Regions from separate parts of the Pantoea sp. C2G6 genome, predicted to be linked through region 2. Evidence: predicted binding sites of a transcription regulator. Region 2 holds the regulator's gene; each other region holds the start of a gene.

What was found. Region 2 encodes LexA, which represses DNA repair genes until DNA is damaged. Its sites were predicted from a motif close to TNCTGTATGTACATACAGNA; they were not measured.
Region 1: the regulator LexA is predicted to act here: its motif matches at 3,988-4,007, upstream of mutH (DNA mismatch repair endonuclease MutH).
Region 3: the regulator LexA is predicted to act here: its motif matches at 4,533-4,552, upstream of ACCW71_RS02330 (metal-dependent hydrolase).

Annotation. Positions count from the first base shown of each region.
Region 1 covers NZ_JBGMNJ010000002.1:529,360-535,871, reverse strand. Annotated here, with positions in the region: gene lgt (prolipoprotein diacylglyceryl transferase) at 1-599, opposite strand, end outside; gene ptsP (phosphoenolpyruvate--protein phosphotransferase) at 768-3,014, opposite strand; gene rppH (RNA pyrophosphohydrolase) at 3,027-3,554, opposite strand; gene mutH (DNA mismatch repair endonuclease MutH) at 4,240-4,917, shown strand; gene ACCW71_RS05845 (TerC family protein) at 5,018-5,728, shown strand; gene ACCW71_RS05840 (YgdI/YgdR family lipoprotein) at 5,847-6,065, shown strand; gene ACCW71_RS05835 (NADP(H)-dependent aldo-keto reductase) at 6,206-6,512, shown strand, end outside.
Region 2 covers NZ_JBGMNJ010000013.1:28,717-35,228, reverse strand. Annotated here, with positions in the region: gene ACCW71_RS15970 (hypothetical protein) at 1-114, opposite strand, end outside; gene zur (zinc uptake transcriptional repressor Zur) at 138-659, shown strand; gene ACCW71_RS15960 (CsbD family protein) at 721-933, opposite strand; gene dinF (MATE family efflux transporter DinF) at 1,099-2,421, opposite strand; gene lexA (transcriptional repressor LexA) at 2,519-3,133, opposite strand; gene ACCW71_RS15945 (diacylglycerol kinase) at 3,239-3,607, opposite strand; gene plsB (glycerol-3-phosphate 1-O-acyltransferase PlsB) at 3,736-6,159, shown strand; gene ubiA (4-hydroxybenzoate octaprenyltransferase) at 6,222-6,512, opposite strand, start outside.
Region 3 covers NZ_JBGMNJ010000001.1:483,412-489,923, forward strand. Annotated here, with positions in the region: gene ACCW71_RS02310 (multidrug effflux MFS transporter) at 1-1,108, opposite strand, end outside; gene osmE (osmotically-inducible lipoprotein OsmE) at 1,402-1,737, shown strand; gene ACCW71_RS02320 (DUF6515 family protein) at 1,797-2,186, opposite strand; gene ACCW71_RS02325 (L-cystine transporter) at 2,377-3,768, opposite strand; gene ACCW71_RS02330 (metal-dependent hydrolase) at 3,920-4,510, opposite strand; gene kduD (2-dehydro-3-deoxy-D-gluconate 5-dehydrogenase KduD) at 4,651-5,412, opposite strand; gene kduI (5-dehydro-4-deoxy-D-glucuronate isomerase) at 5,430-6,266, opposite strand; gene hxpB (hexitol phosphatase HxpB) at 6,440-6,512, opposite strand, start outside.

The sequences.
Region 1 (6,512 bases), on a different contig from region 2:
AGCTGTGAAGGGTGACGCGGCAGCACGCCGTAGGTGTTGAGCAGCGCCTGGTATTGCGGGTTGGTGGCGGCCAGCGCCACATCTTCGCTGCGGGAGCCTGGAAACAGCATGGCAAAGCGGAAGCCCGGATCGACCCGGCCCCAGAGTTCACCATTAATGAAGTTGCCGAGACGACCGGCACCCAGACCAAAAGGGATCAGCGGCGCAATGAAATCAGAGACCTGGAAGAAGGTCCGTCTGGTGCGGCGGGCGAAGATCAGCATCACCACAATCACCCCAATCAGGCCGCCGTGGAACGACATGCCGCCATCCCAGACCTTGAACAGGTAGAGGGGATTTTCCAGAAACAGCGGCAGGTTGTAGAACAGCACATAGCCGATACGTCCGCCGAGGAAGACCCCCAGGAAACCGGCATAGAGCAGGTTCTCAACTTCCTCTTTTTTCCAGCCGCTGCCCGGCTGGTTTGCCCGGCGTACCGCCAGCCACATGGCGAAAACAAAGCCCACCAGATACATCAGACCGTACCAGTGAAGCGAAACCGGTCCGATCGAGAAGATCACCGGATCGAACTGCGGAAATGCAATATAGCCGTTATTCATCATTCACCGTCTATTTTTCAACCCTGAAAAGGGGTGTTGTCAGGCACATAAATTAAGGCTGCGCATGATAGCACAGCCGGTTTTGTGAGTTGTCACGCAAATGTAAATGCGGATAACGCCCCTCGCGCCACAGGTCGGTGTTGCGCAGCCCGCCTGGCGGAATGGCCCTTAGCGACCGCCGCGGATCAGACCGCCCAGCCCGCGCCGCTCCATAAAGGCTGAAACCAGATGGCGGACCTCGGTGGCGGTGTGGGCATTCATCCCCTGCTCCGCTAATTTCTGCACCTCTTCATAATCGAGATGGCGCAGCAGATATTTCACGCGCGGCACATTTTTACCGTTCATGCTGAGATGGTGATACCCCAGTCCCACCAGCAGCGCGACGCACATCGGATCGCCCGCCATTTCACCACACAGGCACAACTCCAGCTTCGCCATCTGGGCTTCGCGGGCGATAGCGTGCAGCGCACGCAGCATCGCCGGATGCAGGGAGTCATAGAGGTTGGCGACGCGGGTATTGTTGCGATCGACCGCCAGCAGATACTGGGTGAGATCGTTGGTGCCGACCGAGACAAAATCGACCCGAGAGGCCAGATGCGGGATCATAAACAGCATTGACGGCACTTCAATCATAATGCCGACGCGCGGCAGCGGGATCGCGTAGCCCAGCATCTCCTCCACTTCACGCCCGGCACGATCGATCAGCCGCTTCGCCTCGTCGATCTCGTCGATATGGCTGATCATCGGCAGCAGAATGCTGAGATTGCCGGAGGCGGCGTTGGCGCGCAGCATGGCGCGGACCTGCACCAGAAAGATCTCCGGCTGATCGAGCGTCAGGCGGATACCTCGCCAGCCCAGGCAGGGATTCTCTTCGCTGATCGGCATATAGGGCAGCTGCTTATCGGCCCCGACATCCAGGGTACGCAGCGTCACCGGCTTATTGTGAAACAGCTGCAACATGCCCTGATACTGCGCCACCTGCTCCTCTTCCGACGGGAAGCCGTTCTGCAACATAAAGGGGATTTCGGTACGGTAGAGACCAATGCCGTCAACCCAGCTGTCCAGCGCCTGCTCATGTTCCGGGCTCAAGCCCGCATTCAGCATCACCTGTACGCGCTGGCCGCTTTTCAGCTCGCCGGGCTGATCGACCACACCTTCAGCCATTTTGCTCAGCGCGTTCTCTTCGCTGATCAGCCGCTGATACTCCTGGACCAGCACCGGCTCAGGATCAATCAGCAGCTCACCGCGATAGCCATCGACGATCAGCAGCCGCTTGTTGAGCTGATGGGGCAGAATGTCCGCCCCCATCACGGTCGGGATCCCCATCGCCCGGGTCAGAATGGCCGCATGGGAGTTAGCCGCGCCGTCACGTACCACGATGCCCGCCAGCCGCTCCTGCGGCAGCTCGGCCAGGGTGGTGGCGGTCAGCTCATCGGCCACCAGCACAAAGCGTTCCGGCCAGGCGTTGGTGCCGACCAGGGTGTCGTCGAGGTGAAACAGCAGTCGCTGCCCCAGCACCCGCAAATCGCCGGCGCGCTCGCGCAGATAGTTGTCGGTCAGGCTGGCAAACTGGGCCGCGAACTTCTCAATCACCTGTTTCACCGCCCACTCGGCGACCGAGCCGCGTTCGATCTCATCGAACAGATCTTTCTTCAGCCGGGCATCGGTTAACAGGTGGGAGTAGAGGTCGAAAATCGCCGCGCTCTCTTTCTGCGCGCTGGCGCTGAAACGCTTGCTGAAGCGACGAAACTCGCTGGCCGCTTCACTCATGGCGAGTGACAGCCGTTCGCGTTCGCGCTGCACATCCAGCGTCGAAGCGGCGGAGACCTGATCGAGCAGCGGCTGCGTCTCATCGACCCAGCCAGGGGCGACGGCGACGCCCGGTGCAGCGGCAATGGCGCGCACCCGCGTCTGCCGGAACTGGCCAAATAGCTGCGCCATCTGAGACTGCGACAGCAGCGCCGCCATCTGGGTAGCCAGCGTGACCAGAAACGACTCTTCGCTTTCATCAAACTGACGGTGTTCGCGCTGCTGCACCACCAGCACGCCAAGCAGCTGACGACGGCTGATAATGGGTACGCCGAGGAAGGAGCGATAGCGCTCCTCTTTTACCGAAGGGATATATTTAAAGCTGGGATGACTCTGTGCGTCTGCGAGGTTGATCGGCTCAGCCAGACGACCGACCAAACCGACAATACCCTCATCAAACGCCAGCGTCACAGTACGGCCACGCGGCTTTTTAAGGCCGCGCGTCGCCATCAGGTAATAACAGTGGCGATCGTGGTCGGCGAGATAAACGGAACAGACCTCCGTTTCCATCGCCAGACAGATCTCATTGACCAGAATGTCGAGTGCTTCATTGAGACGCGGCGCACTCGCCACTTTTTCTACAATTTCGCGCAACTGAGTGAGCATAAAGGGCGTGGCCTATCCTCTCTTACGTCGATGGGCAGGGTTATTCCGCTGCCCCGCACTCTCCTGCATAGACATCACCACGCCAGCGAATTCCTTCATCACCCGCCGGTAGACATCGCGCTTGAAGGAGACAACCTGACGCACCGGATACCAGAAGCTGACCCAGCGCCAGCCATCAAACTCCGGCGTGCTGCTGTGCTGCACATTGATGTCCGCGTCATTACACATTAATTGCAGAAGAAACCACTTTTGTTTCTGGCCGATACATACCGGCTTTGTGTCCCAACGCACCAAACGTTTTGGCAACTTGTAGCGCAACCAGTTACGGGTAGATGCAAGTATTCGGACATCTTTCCGGTGTAATCCCACCTCTTCGAACAGTTCGCGATACATCGCCTGCTCTGCGGTTTCACCGGGGTTGATGCCTCCCTGAGGAAATTGCCAGGAGTGCTGTCCAAAGCGCCTGGCCCATAACACTTGTCCCTGCCGGTTACAGATTACGATACCAACATTCGGGCGGTAGCCATCATCATCGATCACCGGACTACCTCAAAGCTAAATTTGAATGGCCTGATTGTTTCACACTCCTTACAGGCGGTAAACCACTGGATTCACGGGGTGTTAAGCCACTGATGCCGGGATAACTCACAGCCGGGCCCGGAGTTATAAACAATAACCGCCAAAAAGATCGATCTTATTCACCTTTTCTGTGGATAGCTTTGTGCAGAACGCGGGAGTTAACTGAATAACCCTGAATGCCGCGTCTGACACCCCGCAAAGTGCGAAAAGATTATCCCTTTAATTTTAATACAAAAATAATCAAAACCGCCAGATTCCCTGCTGGCAGAAATGCGGATTCTTATCGCGCCGCTTTACGTTTGGATGAAATTTAACCACCACGCTTTTTATCCACAGCAAATTGTTCAGGCTTAGGCCAGTGTGAGCAGATTGTGGTCAAAAGCGGGAAAGTCAAGGCTGTAAATGGAACCAGTACCGCACAGAAGCAGCGGTTATCCCATTTTTCTGTGGATAACTACGCTGGAGTTCCTGTTCATTGTTGCGAGTAAGTTGGGATAACCTCGCGTCGCTGTGGGGAGCGTTGTGCCGGGCCGATAAAAAAAGCACGATCTATCATGTTATTATCCGTCAGCGGTGCGGTTTATTTCTGCCGGAAAAGTGAGCCTGCCGTTTACTGTACAAAATTTAAGCAACGCGAGTTATCAACATGAATCATCTGCCAGGACCGCCAGAAGATGAAGCCAGCCTGCTGGCACGGGCGCAGAATTTAGCCGGGTTAACCCTGGAAACGCTGGCGGTACGCGCCGGTCTGCCAGTGCCTGCCGATCTCAGACGCGATAAGGGCTGGGTCGGGATGCTGCTGGAGCTGCATCTGGGTGCCAGCGCAGGCAGCAAAGCGGAGCAGGATTTCGCCCACCTGGGGATTGAACTGAAAACCATCCCGATTGATGCCCAGGGTAAACCACTGGAAACCACCTTTGTCTGCGTTGCGCCGCTGACCGGCAACAGCGGTGTCACCTGGCGGACCAGTCATGTGCGGCACAAGCTGTCGCGGGTGTTGTGGATACCGGTGGAGGGCGAGCGGGCGATCCCGCTGCGCGAACGCCGGGTGGGCGCGCCGCTGTTGTGGAGCCCCGATGCGCAAGAAGATGAGATGCTGCGTCAGGACTGGGAAGAGCTGATGGATATGATTGTGCTGGGCCGGGTAGAACAGATCACCGCCCGGCATGGTGCCTGGCTGCAAATCCGCCCCAAAGCCGCCAACAGCAAAGCGCTGACCGAGGGCATTGGCGATCAGGGCCAGCCGATCATGACACTGCCGCGCGGCTTCTACCTGAAGAAAAGTTTCACCGGACCGCTGCTGGCACGCCACTTTTTGCTGTGACTCTCCTCCTGCTGTACGGCCACGGCGCAATTTTGTGGGAGCCAGGCGAATTCAATGCGTATAATCCTCGTTTACTTTTCGTTTAGGATTGAATGTCGGTATGTTTGAGTGGATTGTGGATCCCAACGCCTGGCTGGCGCTGGGCACCCTGACCATCCTTGAGGTGGTGCTGGGTATTGATAATATTATTTTCCTGTCGCTGGTGGTCGCTAAACTGCCAAAGCAACAACAGGCCAGCGCACGTCGTATCGGTCTGATGGGCGCGATGTTAATGCGCCTTGCCCTGCTGGCGTCGATTGCGTGGGTCGCCCGGCTGACCAACCCGCTGTTTACCCTGATGGATCATCCCTTCTCGGCGCGCGATCTGATCCTGCTGTTTGGTGGACTGTTCCTGCTGTGGAAATCGAGCATGGAGATCCATGAAACCATTGAAGGCAGTGAAGGGGAACACAACACCAAAGTGCACTCGTTCCTCGGCGCGATTGTGCAGATCATGATGCTCGACATTATCTTCAGTCTCGACTCGGTGATCACCGCCATCGGCCTCTCCGATCATCTGTTTATTATGATGGCGGCGGTGGTGATTGCGGTGCTGCTGATGATGTTTGCCGCCCGCGCGATCGGAGAGTTTGTCGAACGTCATCCTTCGGTGAAAATGCTGGCGCTCTCGTTCCTGATTCTGGTCGGTTTTACCCTGATTCTGGAGAGTTTTGCGGTCCACGTACCAAAAGGTTACATTTATTTCGCGATGTTCTTCTCAATGGCGGTTGAGTGCCTTAATCTGATGCGCAGCAAGAAAAAGCAGAGCTGATAATGTCAAGAGCGAAGCTGCGCGGCCGGTGATTTTCAGATTCCTGCGATTTAACCCCGCCGGCAAAACGATTTATTACTACACTTTTGCAGTTGATGATTTGTGAGGATAAGGCGTAATGAAAGGATGGGCGGGAGTAGTAATTTTGATGGTCGCCGCAGCAACGCTAAGCGGATGCAGTTCGGATTATGTGATGGCGACTAAAGATGGTCAGATGATTATGACCAAAGGCAAGCCAGCCATTGATAAAGAGACCGGACTGGTCGAGTACATCGATCAATCCGGTCACGCAGTACAGATTAACAGCGATGAGGTCTCGACCATCATTGAACGTTAAGTGCCAGATTGACTCACCTGCCACAGATTCCCCGCTGGCAGGTGATTTCCCCGACTTTTCCCCCTTCCTTCCCCGCCATTGCTCGCGCTATAGTCCCTGAGGACACAACATTCCATTCCATTAAGAAAAGGAAGCTGGCAATGCACTATCATCGTATTCCCCATAGCACGCTGGAAGTGAGTCAGCTGGGGTTGGGCACCATGACGTTTGGCGAACAGAACAGCGAAGCCGACGCCCATGCTCAGCTCGATTTAGCGCTCCGTTGCGGCATCAACTTTATTGATACCGCCGAAATGTATCCGGTGCCACCGCGCCCGGAAACCCAGGGCCTGACCGAACAGTACATTGGCAGCTGGCTTAAACAACGCGGCAGCCGCGACAAGATCATTCTGGCCAGCAAAGTCGCCGGGCCTTCACGCGGCAATGACGCTTCGATTCGTCCCGATA
Region 2 (6,512 bases):
CCGTATAAAAGAGCAGGCAAACGCCCTGATCGCTGTTTTTTCAGGCAAATAGTGCTGTTTTATCAGACAAAAACCAACCTCAGCAGCGGCAACCTTTGTGTGATAAAATAACATCACTTATCCAGCGGAGAATTTTCATGTCAAACATGACCTCACAGCAAATTATGACCCAGGCGGAAAAGCTGTGCCTGCAACGCGGTGTGCGTCTGACTTCGCAGCGTGCTGAGGTGTTACGCCTGATGGCCGAGCAGCCAGGCTCTATCAGCGCTTATGATCTGCTGGATCAGCTGCGGGTCAGTGAACCGCAGGCGAAACCGCCGACCGTCTATCGGGCGCTGGAGTTTCTGCTGGAGCAGGGTTTCATTCATCGGGTGGAGTCGAACAACAGCTACGTGATGTGTCACCATTTCGAGGCCCCGGCGCATACCTCGGTGATGCTGGTATGTGACCGCTGTGCAGCGGTTACCGAGAAACAGGCGCAGGGCGTAGAAAACATTATTGCGACGCTGGCGGGAGAAGCGCAGTTTGCCTTACGGCATAGCGTGATTGAGGCGCATGGCCTGTGTGTCAACTGTGCGGAAGTGGAAGCCTGTACTCAGCATGAAAGCTGCCAGCACGATCATCAGAGCGAAGGGAAAAAGCGCGGAAAAAAAGGGTAGCACACATCCCTGTGCTTTGCCGGCCGGGTAATGCCGGCGGGCAGGAATCCTCTGCTGAGGTTTACCAGCGGTGGTCTTTGTTCTGACCTTCCCAGTCCGTTACCTCACGCTCTGCATCTTCCTTCGCATAGCCGTAACGCTCCTGGATTTTACCGACCAGCTGATCGCGTTTCCCTTCGATGACCTGCATATCATCATCGGTCAGCTTGCCCCACTTCTCTTTCATTTTGCCTTTGAACTGTTTCCAGTTGCCGCTGGCTTCGTCTTTATTCATAGCAGACCTCCCATCCTCGGGTTTAATGTTTATTTCGCGACACAGCAAAATAACGCTATAAAGCGCTGGTTAACTGCGCCGTATAGAGTTAATTGTAGTCATGAAAACGAGGATGACGGAATAATACAGAATAATCCGTAGCCGCTGCGCTCAGCGCCCGCCCGCTCAGGCGTCAAACCAGCTGTTCTGAACCCAGTGCCTGCGCCAGATCAGCCACAGGGAGAGGCCACGCAGCGCGAGGAACACCGTAACCGCCAGCCATAACCCGTGGTTGCCCAGCAGCGGCAGACTCAGCAGCGTCAGAAAGTAGCCAGCCGCGGCCAGCACCATGCTGTTTCGCATCTCGCGCCCGCGGGTCGCGCCGATAAACATCCCATCCAGCAGATAACACCAGACGCCGATCAGCGGCATCACCACCTGCCAGAACAGGTAGCGGTCCGCAGTTTGCTGCAACGTCTCAAGCGAGGTCAGCAGCGTGACAATCTGCGGGCCAAAAAACGCATACACCAGCGAGAAAAAGAGCGCCACCACCACCGCCTGACGGCAGGCAGAGCGCCAGACGAGCCGCAGCTGGCTGCCATCTTTTGCGCCATGCGCTTCTCCCGCAAAGGCTTCCACCGCATAGGCAAAGCCATCCAGCGCATAGGCGGTAAAGGTGATAAACATCAGCAGCACCGCGTTAACCGCCACCACGTCCGGCCCGAGGCGCGCGCCCAGCACGGTCAGCGAGGCGAAACAGAGCTGGAGCAGCAAAGAACGCAGCATAATATCGCGGTTCAGCCGCAGCAGGCGCTGAACGTCGCCGCGCCAGCTCTGCTTCAGCATTGCCATGGTGATGCCGCGCAGTTTTAACACCCGCCAGACCATCACCGCACCGACGCCCAGCGTGATGTACTCCGCCAGCGCCGTGGCGGTAGCCGCGCCCGCCACACCCCAGTGCAGACCCATCACCAGCCAGAGGTCGAGAAGGATGTTGACCAGGTTACCCACCACCAGCAGGATGACCGGCGCGCGGGCGTATTGCACGCCCAGCAGCCAGCCGAGGATCACCAGGTTAGCCAGCGTAGCCGGCGCACTCAGCCAGCGGATCTGAATAAACAGCGCCGCCTGTTTCAGCACCTCAGGATCGCCGCCCACCAGATGGGTGGCCAGCTGAATAATGGGATAGCGCAGCGCGATAAACAGCAGCCCAGCCAGCAGCGCAATCAGCAGCGGCTGCGTCAGGGCACGGGCCAGCGCGGGCTTATTTCCAGCGCCAAACGCCTGTGCCGTGAGGCCAGTGGTGCTCATCCGCAGGAACAGCAGCAGCATGAAGAGAAAACTGGTGACAGTGGTCCCGACTGCAACCCCGCCAAGATAGACCGGGCTGTCGAGATGACCAATAACGGCGGTATCGACCACACCCAGCAGGGGAACGGTGATATTTGAAAGGATCATCGGCAGCGCGAGCCGCCAGAGGTTTTTATCGGTTGCCGTAATAAAGCGCATTCGCCGTTCCGTGCTCAGTGTCGCTGCGAAGAGGCAGCGACAAAATTAGGGCAGACAGAATAGCATCAGAGCAGGCGAATGCACGCGGGCATCAGAATCAGAGCCACTCGCCGTTGCGCACCACACCCACCGCCAGACCTTCTACCGTCAGCGACTGCGCGCGCGTGTCGACCACAATCGGGTCGAAGTCACTGTTTTCCGGCAGCAGATGCACGATAGCACCCTGCTTTTTCCAGCGTTTCACTGTTACTTCATCGTCGATGCGGGCAACCACAACCTGACCGTTGCGCACATCCTGGGTTTTATGCACCGCGAGCAGGTCGCCATCCATAATGCCAATATCTTTCATCGACATTCCACTGACGCGCAGCAGGAAGTCGGCTGAGGGCTTGAACAGACCCGGATCCACCTTGTAGTGGGTCTCGATATGCTCCTGCGCCATGATCGGTTCACCGGCAGCCACCCGGCCAATCAGCGGTAAGCCTTCAGAGGGCTCTTCTTCCATAAGCAGACGGATGCCGCGTGAAGCGCCAGAAACAATCTCAATCACCCCTTTACGCGCCAGCGCTTTAAGGTGCTCTTCTGCCGCGTTCGGCGAGCGGAAGCCCAGCTGCGCGGCGATTTCCGCACGTGTAGGCGGCATGCCCGTCGAAGAAATATGGTCGCGAATCAGGTCATAGACCTGCTGCTGCCTGCTGGTTAATGCTTTCATCCCGCCCCCTGGTTGTTTATACAGTCGCTGTGAGTATATACAGGTATTGGCGAAATGGAAACCGATTGTCAGGTAAAACGCGCTCCCAGCGCGGTTTTGGAAGGCTTATCGCAAATGTGTCCAGAGCAGCGCGATCCAGACAAACAGTGCCAGTATGATGCTGATCAGCACCGCCGCCGAGCCCATATCTTTTGCCCGGCCCGCCAGCGGATGATGCTCCTGGCCGATGCGGTCAACCACGGCTTCAATGGCGCTATTGAGGATTTCAACAATGACCACCAGCACCACCGCCCCTATCATCAGAATGCGGGAGACCACATCCACATCCAGCCAGCAGGCCACGACAATGGCGACCAGCGCGGCCAGCGCCTCCTGGCGAAACGCCGCTTCATGTTGCCAGGCGGCACGCAGCCCCTGCCATGAGTAACCTGCGGCTTTCACGATTCTTATAAGACCGGTGGCATTATTTGCCATGATGTGGGAACCCTTTCTTCGGATTGACGTCAATGTCTGGGCTGCGTGCAATTGGCACCACCACAGATCTTCGCTGCGCTTTCTGGTATGCTTGCGGCGCTTTGCTAACAAGAGGCTTCATGTTGTCTATGTCAGGTTGGCGTAAACTCTATTACAAACTGCTTAATTTACCACTGTCGTTTTTGGTAAAAAGTAAGGCCATTCCGGCCGATCCCGTTTCTGAACATGGTCTGGATCCGACCCGACCTATTATGTACGTTCTGCCTTATGATTCGAAGGCTGACTTACTGACTTTACGCGCGCAGTGTCTGCGGCACCATCTGCCCGACCCGCTCTCTCCACTGGAGATTGATGGCTCACTGCTGCCGCGCCACGTTTTTATCCACGATGGCCCGCGTGTCTTCCCCTATTTTGTGCCCAGCGTGGAGTCGGTGAAGATCTTTCACGATTACCTCGACCTGCACCGCAATAATCCCGAGCTGGATATTCAGATGCTGCCGGTCACGGTGATGTTTGGCCGCGCGCCAGGCCGTGAGGTTCAGGGCGAGCCAACGCCTCACCTGCGCGTGCTGAACGGCGTACAGAAGTTCTTTGCGGTGATCTGGCACGGACGCGACAGCTTTGTCCGCTTCTCGCCAACGGTGTCACTGCGCCGGATGGCGACCGAACATGGCACCGATCAGTCGATCGCCCAGAAACTGGCGCGTGTGGCGCGTATTCACTTTGCCCGCCAGCGGCTGGCGGCGGTGGGTCCGCGCTTACCGGCGCGTCAGGATCTCTTTAATCGCCTGCTGCAATCCAAAGCGATTGAAAAGGCGGTGGAAGATGAGGCCCGCAGCAAAAAAATCTCCCATGAGAAAGCGCAGCAGAACGCGGTGGATATGATGGAAGAGATCGCCGCCAATTTCTCCTATGAAGCGATTCGCGTCACCGACCGCGTAATGGGCTGGCTCTGGAGTCGTCTCTATCAGGGCATCAACGTTAACGGCGGCGAGAAGGTGCGCCAGCTGGCGCAGGATGGTCATGAGATTGTCTATGTGCCCTGCCATCGCAGCCATATGGATTATCTGCTGCTCTCCTATGTGCTCTACCATCAGGGCCTGGTGCCACCCCACATTGCGGCGGGCATCAACCTCAACTTCTGGCCAGCCGGCCCGATTTTCCGTCGGCTGGGCGCCTTCTTTATTCGCCGCACCTTTAAAGGCAACAAGCTCTACGCCACGGTGTTCCGCGAATATCTTGGCGAGCTGTTCACCCGCGGTTATTCGGTCGAGTACTTTGTCGAAGGGGGCCGTTCACGCACCGGTCGCCTGCTCGATCCTAAAACCGGCACTTTAGCGATGACGCTCCAGGCGATGCTGCGCGGTGGCAACCGTCCTATCACCCTGGTGCCGATCTACATCGGCTATGAGCATGTGATGGAAGTGGGCACTTACGCCAAAGAGCTGCGCGGCGCGGCCAAAGAGAAAGAGGGCTTTATGCAGATGGTGCGTGGCTTACGCAAGCTGCGCAATCTCGGTCAGGGTTACGTGAACTTTGGCGAACCGCTGCCGCTGGTCAACTATCTCAACAAGCGCGTGCCGGAGTGGCGTGACGCCGTGGACCCGATCGAACCGCAGCGTCCGGGCTGGTTAACGCCGACCGTCAACGATATTGCCGCCAGGCTGATGGTGCGTATCAATGAAGCGGGCGCGGCCAACGCCATGAACCTCTGTGTGACCGCCCTGCTCGCCTCACGTCAGCGCTCACTTACCCGCGAGCAGTTGATCGAGCAGCTGGAGTGCTATACCCAGCTGCTGCGCAACGTGCCTTATTCGCCGAATGCCACCGTTCCCGATCTCTCCGCAGAAGCGCTGCTCGATCACGCGCTGGGCATGAATAAGTTTGAGAGCGAAAAGGACAGCATCGGCGACATCATCATTCTGCCGCGTGAGCAGGCAGTGCTGATGACTTACTACCGCAACAATATTCATCACATGCTGGTGATGCCGTCGCTGATTGCCGCCATTGTTCAGCAGCATCAGGCGCTGAGCGAAGCTGAGCTGCTGCGCCAGGTGAGCCTGATCTACCCGATGCTGAAGAGCGAGCTGTTCCTGCGCTGGCAGAGTGACGAATTGCCGCAACTGCTGGCAGAACTCTGTCAGGAGCTGGCGCGTCAGGGCCTGATTACGCGCGAAGCGGGTGAACTGCGCTTTACCGCCGCCCGCTACCGTACGCTGCAACTGCTGGCGGCCGGGGTGCGGGAAACGCTCCAGCGTTATGCCATCACCTTCTCGATTCTCAGCGCCAAGCCGACGATCAACCGCGGCACGCTGGAGAAAGAGAGCCGTACGCTGGCACAGCGCCTGTCGGTGCTGCACGGTATCAACGCCCCGGAGTTCTTCGACAAAGCGGTCTTTACCTCACTGGTCCTGACGCTGCGCGATGAGGGTTATATCAGCGATAAAGGTGATGCTGACGTGTCGCAGACCCTGGCGACCTGGCACATCCTGGCTGACCTGGTGACCAGCGATGTCCGCATGACGATTGAAACGGCTGTGGCACACGACTGACAATAGTACACAGTAAAAAGGCGACCTCATGCGGTCGCCTTTTTTATGCCTGAAACGCGCTATCAGAAAATCTGGCTGAACGGCGGCGTGTTCATCAGTACGCCGAGAAACAGCACCATCCCGACATAATTGTTGTTCAGGAACGCCTGGAAGCAGGGCTGACGTTCGCGCTGCGCGATCAGCTTCTGCTGATAAACAAACAGCGCGGCGGCCAGCAACAGCGTCCAGTAGAACGCGCCATTCAGATGCAGCATCATCCCTACCAGCGCCATCAGCAGCAGGGTCGCCAGTTGCAGCAGGCCGATAATCAGCTTGTCGAAACGGCCAAACAGAATCGCCGTCGACTTCACGCC
Region 3 (6,512 bases), on a different contig from region 2:
TCAGCACCGAGGTGCCGCCGATGCCGGTGATCGGCACGGTAAGGGCACCCAGGGTAAACATCGTGACGCCAATCACCGCCGAGGCGCTGCCGGCGCGATGGCCCTGGCTTTGCATCGCCAGCGACGAGGCGGTAGTGGCGATGACGCCGTTGCTGGCGACGGTAAAGAACAGCGCGACCAGCAGCAGGGGTAACGGAGCCCGGGTCAGCGCGGCCAGCAGCAGCAGGCTGGAGGCGACAAAGGCCAGCGTCAGCCCGCCTTTCAGCACCCGATATTCACCCCATAACGGGCAGAGGCGGGCGCTGGTCTGGGAAGCAATCACCAGCCCGATGCCGTTTGCCGCAAAGCAGAAGCTGAACGCCTGGGGTGACAGGCCATAAAGTTGTTGCAGCACGAAGGGTGACGCGCCGATGTAGGCGAACATCCCGGACATGATCAGTCCCTGGGTCAGACAGAAGCCCATGAATGAGCGATGGGTTATCACCTGACCTAACGCGGCGTAGGCGGAAAAAAGCGAGCCATTGCTGCGGCGTGCCTCTGGCAGCGTTTCATGCAGCCTCCAGCGTGCCAGGAAAATCAGCAGCACGGCGATAGCCGCCAGCACCATAAAGATGCCGCGCCAGTCGACCACCGCCATCAGAATGCCACCCAGCACCGGCGCACCAATCGGCGCTAATCCGTTAACCAGCATCAGCAGCGCGAAGAAGCGTGTCAGTTCATGGCCGCTGTACATGTCCCGCGCAATCGCGCGCGACAGCACGGCACCCCCCGCGCCGGCTAAGCCTTCAAACAGGCGAGCCAGCAGTAGCTGGTCGATACTCTGCGACAGGGCGCAGCCCATTGAGGCGATAAACAGCAACGCCAGCGACAGCGTCAGCGGACGCAGGCGGCCAAACTTATCACTCATTGGCCCGAACACCAGCTGACCCAGCCCCAGGCCCAGCAAACCGGCGGTCAGGCTCAGCTGTGCAGTCGCGGTTTCGGTTTGCAGATCCTGCGCCATTTGCGGCAGAGCAGGCAGATAGAGATCGATACAGAGCGGGCCAAGTGCGGCCAGCAGGCCCAGCGTAATGGCGTAAACCAGCCGGTTGGAGTGTGCAGGGGTCATTGAGCCTCGGAATCGTAAATAGTGGGGAAATAGCGTGCGGCTAAGCCTGAAGCACCCATCGCGCCTGAATCAGCGTGACCTGCGTCAGAGGCGCGCATCCAGCCTGTTGCTGAAAACGGGCGGCCAGAGCGTGCCAGAGCCGCCGCAATTATACGGTGCCGCTGACGGTAAAACAGCCTTCTTTACTGAATCCTGACAGTGGCGAAGGCATTAAAAGTTCGCCATAAACTTGATTATTCTGGATTTATGTTCCAGGCTATTTTTCACATGGACAATCAATGAGGAACAACAAGATGAATAAAGTGATGGGATGTATCGCTGCGGCGCTGACGCTGGCTGCACTGTCTGGTTGTACGACTTACGATCGTGCTGAGAGCTACGTGACTAAGCCTGTGGTAAAGGATGTTAAAAAAGGCATGACGCGCGATCAGGTTCGTCAGATCGCGGGTGCGCCTTCGACTGAAATCACCATGGTTCACGCGCGCGGCACCTGCCAGACTTACGTGCTGGGTCAGCGCGACGGTAAGGCTCAGACCTACTTCGTCAGCTACAACGATACCGGCCGGGTGATGAACTACGGTTTCCAGAGCTGTGCGGAATATGACACTGACCCGCAGGCTCAGCAGTAATCCCGCCAGATAAACAAACGGCCCGTCAGATGACGGGCCGTTTTTCGTTATGCGTCTGACTACAATCCGGCCGGACGCGGCACCTCGACGTAATCACCGTTAATCTGCCGCTGGTAGTAGTGGCCCTCCTGCACATAAAAGCGTTTGCCGTTAAAGTCGAGCACCCGCATCTCATTGCTTACCGGTGACCCAGCGGGCGGCTCTACCACCACATACTCCTCCCCGTGACGCTGATAATAACTGCCGTTCAGCAGGTAATAGGTCAATCCGCCAATCAATACCGCGGTGGCCGCCTCAGGTAAAAAACGCACCGGTCCGGGACCCCCCCAGCGCGGACCGCCACCGTGTGGACCCCAGCCGCCATGTGGACCCCAGTCGCCGGGATGAGCGAAAACCGCAGCTGGCGTTAACAGAGCTAACGCCAGCAGCGAGGCGATAACTTTTTTCATAGGCGCTCCTCCTTTTCAGATGGAGGCAGAATTGGCTTTTTAGCGGCCAAAGACAAGCGCTAAAACGGCGAATTTTCGCCTGTTTACCATGCTTAACGCTTTCTTAACGACGTCGCCATGATACGGCGGGATTGTGGAGAATAAATGGGGGAGGAGGAACCTGGCGCGGGCGCGCCAGGTTTTACAGCGATTAACGATGCGCCAGTTCAGCCTGCTCGTCACTCTCCAGAACGCGCCGGTCGGTCAGGCCCAGCCAGCGGCTGGTCAGGGAGCCAGCGGTCATCGAACCGTTAACGTTCAGGGCGGTACGGCCCATATCGATCAGAGGCTCGATGGAGATCAGCAGCGCCACCAGCGTCACCGGCAGACCCATAGCGGGCAGGACAATCAGCGCGGCGAACGTAGCGCCACCACCGACACCGGCCACGCCAGCTGAACTCAGGGTGACGATACCGACAAGCGTGGCAATCCACAGTGGGTCAAACGGGTTGATCCCCACGGTTGGTGCGACCATCACCGCCAGCATGGTCGGATAGAGACCGGCACAGCCGTTCTGACCAATAGTGGCACCAAACGAGGCGGAGAAGCTGGCGATCGATTCCGGCACGCCCAGGCGACGGGTCTGGGTCTCAACGCTCAGCGGAATGCTGGCAGCACTGGAGCGGCTGGTGAAGGCGAAGGTAATCACCGGCCACACTTTACGGAAGAAGCGCAGTGGATTAATGCCGTTCAGCGACAGCAGCAGAGCGTGCACCGCAAACATGATCGCCAGACCCAGATAAGAGGCGACCACAAAGCTGCCCAGCTTGATGATGTCCTGTAGGTTAGAACCGGCAACCACTTTGGTCATCAGCGCCAGCACACCGTAGGGGGTCAGCTTCATCACTAAACGCACCAGCTTCATCACCCACGACTGTAAGGTATCGATGGCGACGATCACCCGCTGACCTTTGACTTCATCATCTTTCAGCAGTTGCAGCGCGGCCACGCCGAGGAAGGCGGCAAAAATCACCACGCTGATGATCGAGGTGGGGTTAGCACCGGTCAGCTCGGCAAACGGGTTTTTCGGGATAAAGGAGAGCAGCAGCTGCGGTACGCTCAGATCAGCGACTTTGCCGACATAGTTGCTCTGAATGGCGCTCAGGCGCGCGGTTTCCTGCACACCCTGCACCAGCCCTTCGGCGCTTAAGCCAAACAGCCCGGTAACGAACACGCCGACCAGCGCCGCAATCGCGGTGGTAAACAGCAGTACGCCAATGGTCAGCACGCTGATTTTTCCCAGCGACGAGGCGTTATGCAGACGCGCTACCGCACTCAGAATCGACACAAACACCAGCGGCATCACCACCATCTGCAACAGCTGGACATAGCCGTTACCCACGATGTTAAACCAGCTGATAGAGGCTTTGACCACCTCGCTGTTTTCGCCGTAGATCAGCTGTAAAACCAGACCGAACAGCACGCCGATCACCAGACCGGTCAGCACTTTTTTCGACAGACTCCAGTTCTGGCGGCTGAAGCGCGCGAGCAAGAGCAGCAGCACCACAAAGGCCAGGATATTGAGCGTAAGAGGAAGATCCATACCGAAACTCCAGAGTAATGCGGCCTTCCCGGTCAGGAAGGCCGCATAATGTTAATCACGAATTAAGACAGCAGGAATGGTAACAGCAGGCGGAGAGGGTGCCTTATATCCAAATGGCATGGGTTATAACTAAATAGCGCGTTACGCTGCTTTATTGCGCACTATGGCTGGAAATCAACCTTCCGACGCCATTTTGTAGCGTATCGAACAGCTGAGCTGGCCAGCCGTTGGCACCAAAAGAGGGCAAGCCAACCGGAAACCAGAGCGCGTAGCCCACCAGTCCGAGACATAATGCCCGTTCCAGCTGGTTGCCTTTCTGGCTGCGCAGGATCGGCAGACGGAAGCGCCAGCGGCAGGGCCACAGCAGCGGCACGCCTGCCGGGGTCAGCATATCGGCCACGATATGGCTGAGGTAGCCGAGCGTCAGCCCCTGCAACACGTCAGCCGGAATCGGTGAGGCTTTGGGCAGGTTGATCTGAAACAGCCACAGGCCCGCCGCCACCGCCAGCAGACTATGGGTAAAGCCCCGATGGCCAAACGCCCGCGCAATCGGATGGGAGATCCAGCGCAGCCGTTGTCCCAGCAGAGATTTTGGGTGATCGATGTCGGGCAGCAGGCAGGTCAGCAGGGCTGAGGGAACAAGATGCCACCAGTCGGCCTGCGCCAGCACCGGTGTCAGCTCAGCACGTTTAGCAAAAATCGCACTGGCAATGGCAAAAATGATGTGGCCTTCGCCCGTCATGATAGAACCTGGTTGCAAAGAAAACTGTCAATGCATCCAGTATAGGGATTTATCCAGTGAATGAGAACATGTGACGCTGTAACGAAGAGTGAATTTCTTTAACAAAGCGGACAGCGCGCTAACGCTGTCCGCCAGAACGATTAACGTGCCAGCCAGCCGCCATCGACGGCCAGGGTGTAACCATTCACATAGTCAGAGGCTGAGGAGGCCAGGAAGACCACCGGTCCCATCATGTCATCCGGTACGCCCCAGCGTCCGGCCGGGATGCGTCCGAGGATTTCATCACTGCGCGCCTGATCTTTACGCAGCTGTTCGGTGTTATCGGTGGCCATGTAGCCTGGGGCGATAGCGTTCACGTTAATGCCATGTTTCGCCCACTCGTTGGCCATCAGACGGGTTAAGCCCATCACGGCGCTTTTAGAGGCGGTGTAGGAGGGGACGCGAATACCCCCCTGGAACGACAGCATCGAAGCGATGTTGATGATCTTGCCGCCGCTGCCCTGCGCGATATATTGCCGCGCCACCTGCTGTGACAGGAAAAAGACCGTTTTGGTATTGATGTTCATCACATCATCCCAGTCCTGCTCGCTGAAGTTCAGCGCGTCTTCACGACGGATAATGCCCGCGTTGTTCACCAGAATATCAATCCGGCCTGCGGCGGCGACTGCCTCTTCAACCACCTGAGGCACACCCTCCGTACGCATCAGATCCGCCGATACCGACCAGAAACGGCGGCCCATGGCTTCCACCTTACGCTGGGTTTCATCAGGCTCAAAGCGGTTGACGCCGACGATGTCGCAGCCCGCCTGTGCCAGTCCTAACGCCATGCCCTGACCCAGACCGGTGTTACAGCCGGTCACCATCGCCACTTTGCCTTTAAGATCAAACGAATTCAGTACCATTTCTGCTTCTCCTCTGCTTAGCGCAGTTCACTGATTTTGACGTGGTCCATGTCATCAAAGACCTGATTTTCACCCACCATGCCCCAGATAAAGGTGTAGCGCTGGGTACCGACGCCGGCGTGGATCGACCAGCTTGGTGAGATCACCGCCTGCTCGTTGTGCACCAGCAGGTGACGGGTTTGTTGTGGCTCGCCCATCATGTGGAAAACCGCACTCTCCGGGCTCATATCGAAATAGAAGTAGACCTCCATGCGGCGCTCATGGGTGTGGCACGGCATGGTGTTCCACAGGCTGCCCTCATCCAGTTTGGTTAAGCCCATAGTGAGCTGGCAGGTTGGCAGCACATCCGGCACGATAAATTTATTGATGGTGCGGCGGTTGGAGGTGGCAGCGTCACCCAGCGTGGCGGTGGCCGCCTCCTGAAGTGTGATTTTTTTGTCGGGGAAGGTGCTGTGTGCTGGCGCACTGTTGTAATAGAACTTTGCGGGCTGGGCCGGGTCGAGGCTGCGGAACAGCAGATTGCGTGCGCCTTTGCCGATGTAGAGCGCCTCTTCATGGCCCACCTCCCAGCGCCTGCCGTCGACCTCAACCAGGCCTGGTCCGCCGATGTTGATCATGCCGAGCTCGCGGCGCTCCAGGAAATAGCTGACGCCCAGCTGTTTGCCCATCTCATCACCGAAGGTGACCGGCCGATTCACCGGCATCACGCCGCCGACGATGATGCGATCGATGTGGCTGTAGGTCAGGGTGTAGTGATCGGCGGTAAAAATATTTTCAATCAGAAACTCACGGCGCAGCGCGTCGGTATCGAGTTGTTTTGCGTGATCGCTGTGAATGCTTTGGCGAACGTCCATCTCGGGCCTCTCTGCAAGTCAGGTTATGCGCGCCCCGAATGGGGGCTCTCCTGGCATCTTAGGCAGAGCGGGATGGGAATTCAATAAAAATGAAACGTTGTTTTATTTTTTGCGGAGTAGATCAACCGCGCAGCAGGGCGACAGAAAAAAGCCCGCGCCAGGCGGGCTATCGTCTATCCCCGCAGATGCGGCAGGGTGAGCTGGGTCAGACTCTCCAGTCTGACATCGGCCAGCGCCCAGCGCGGA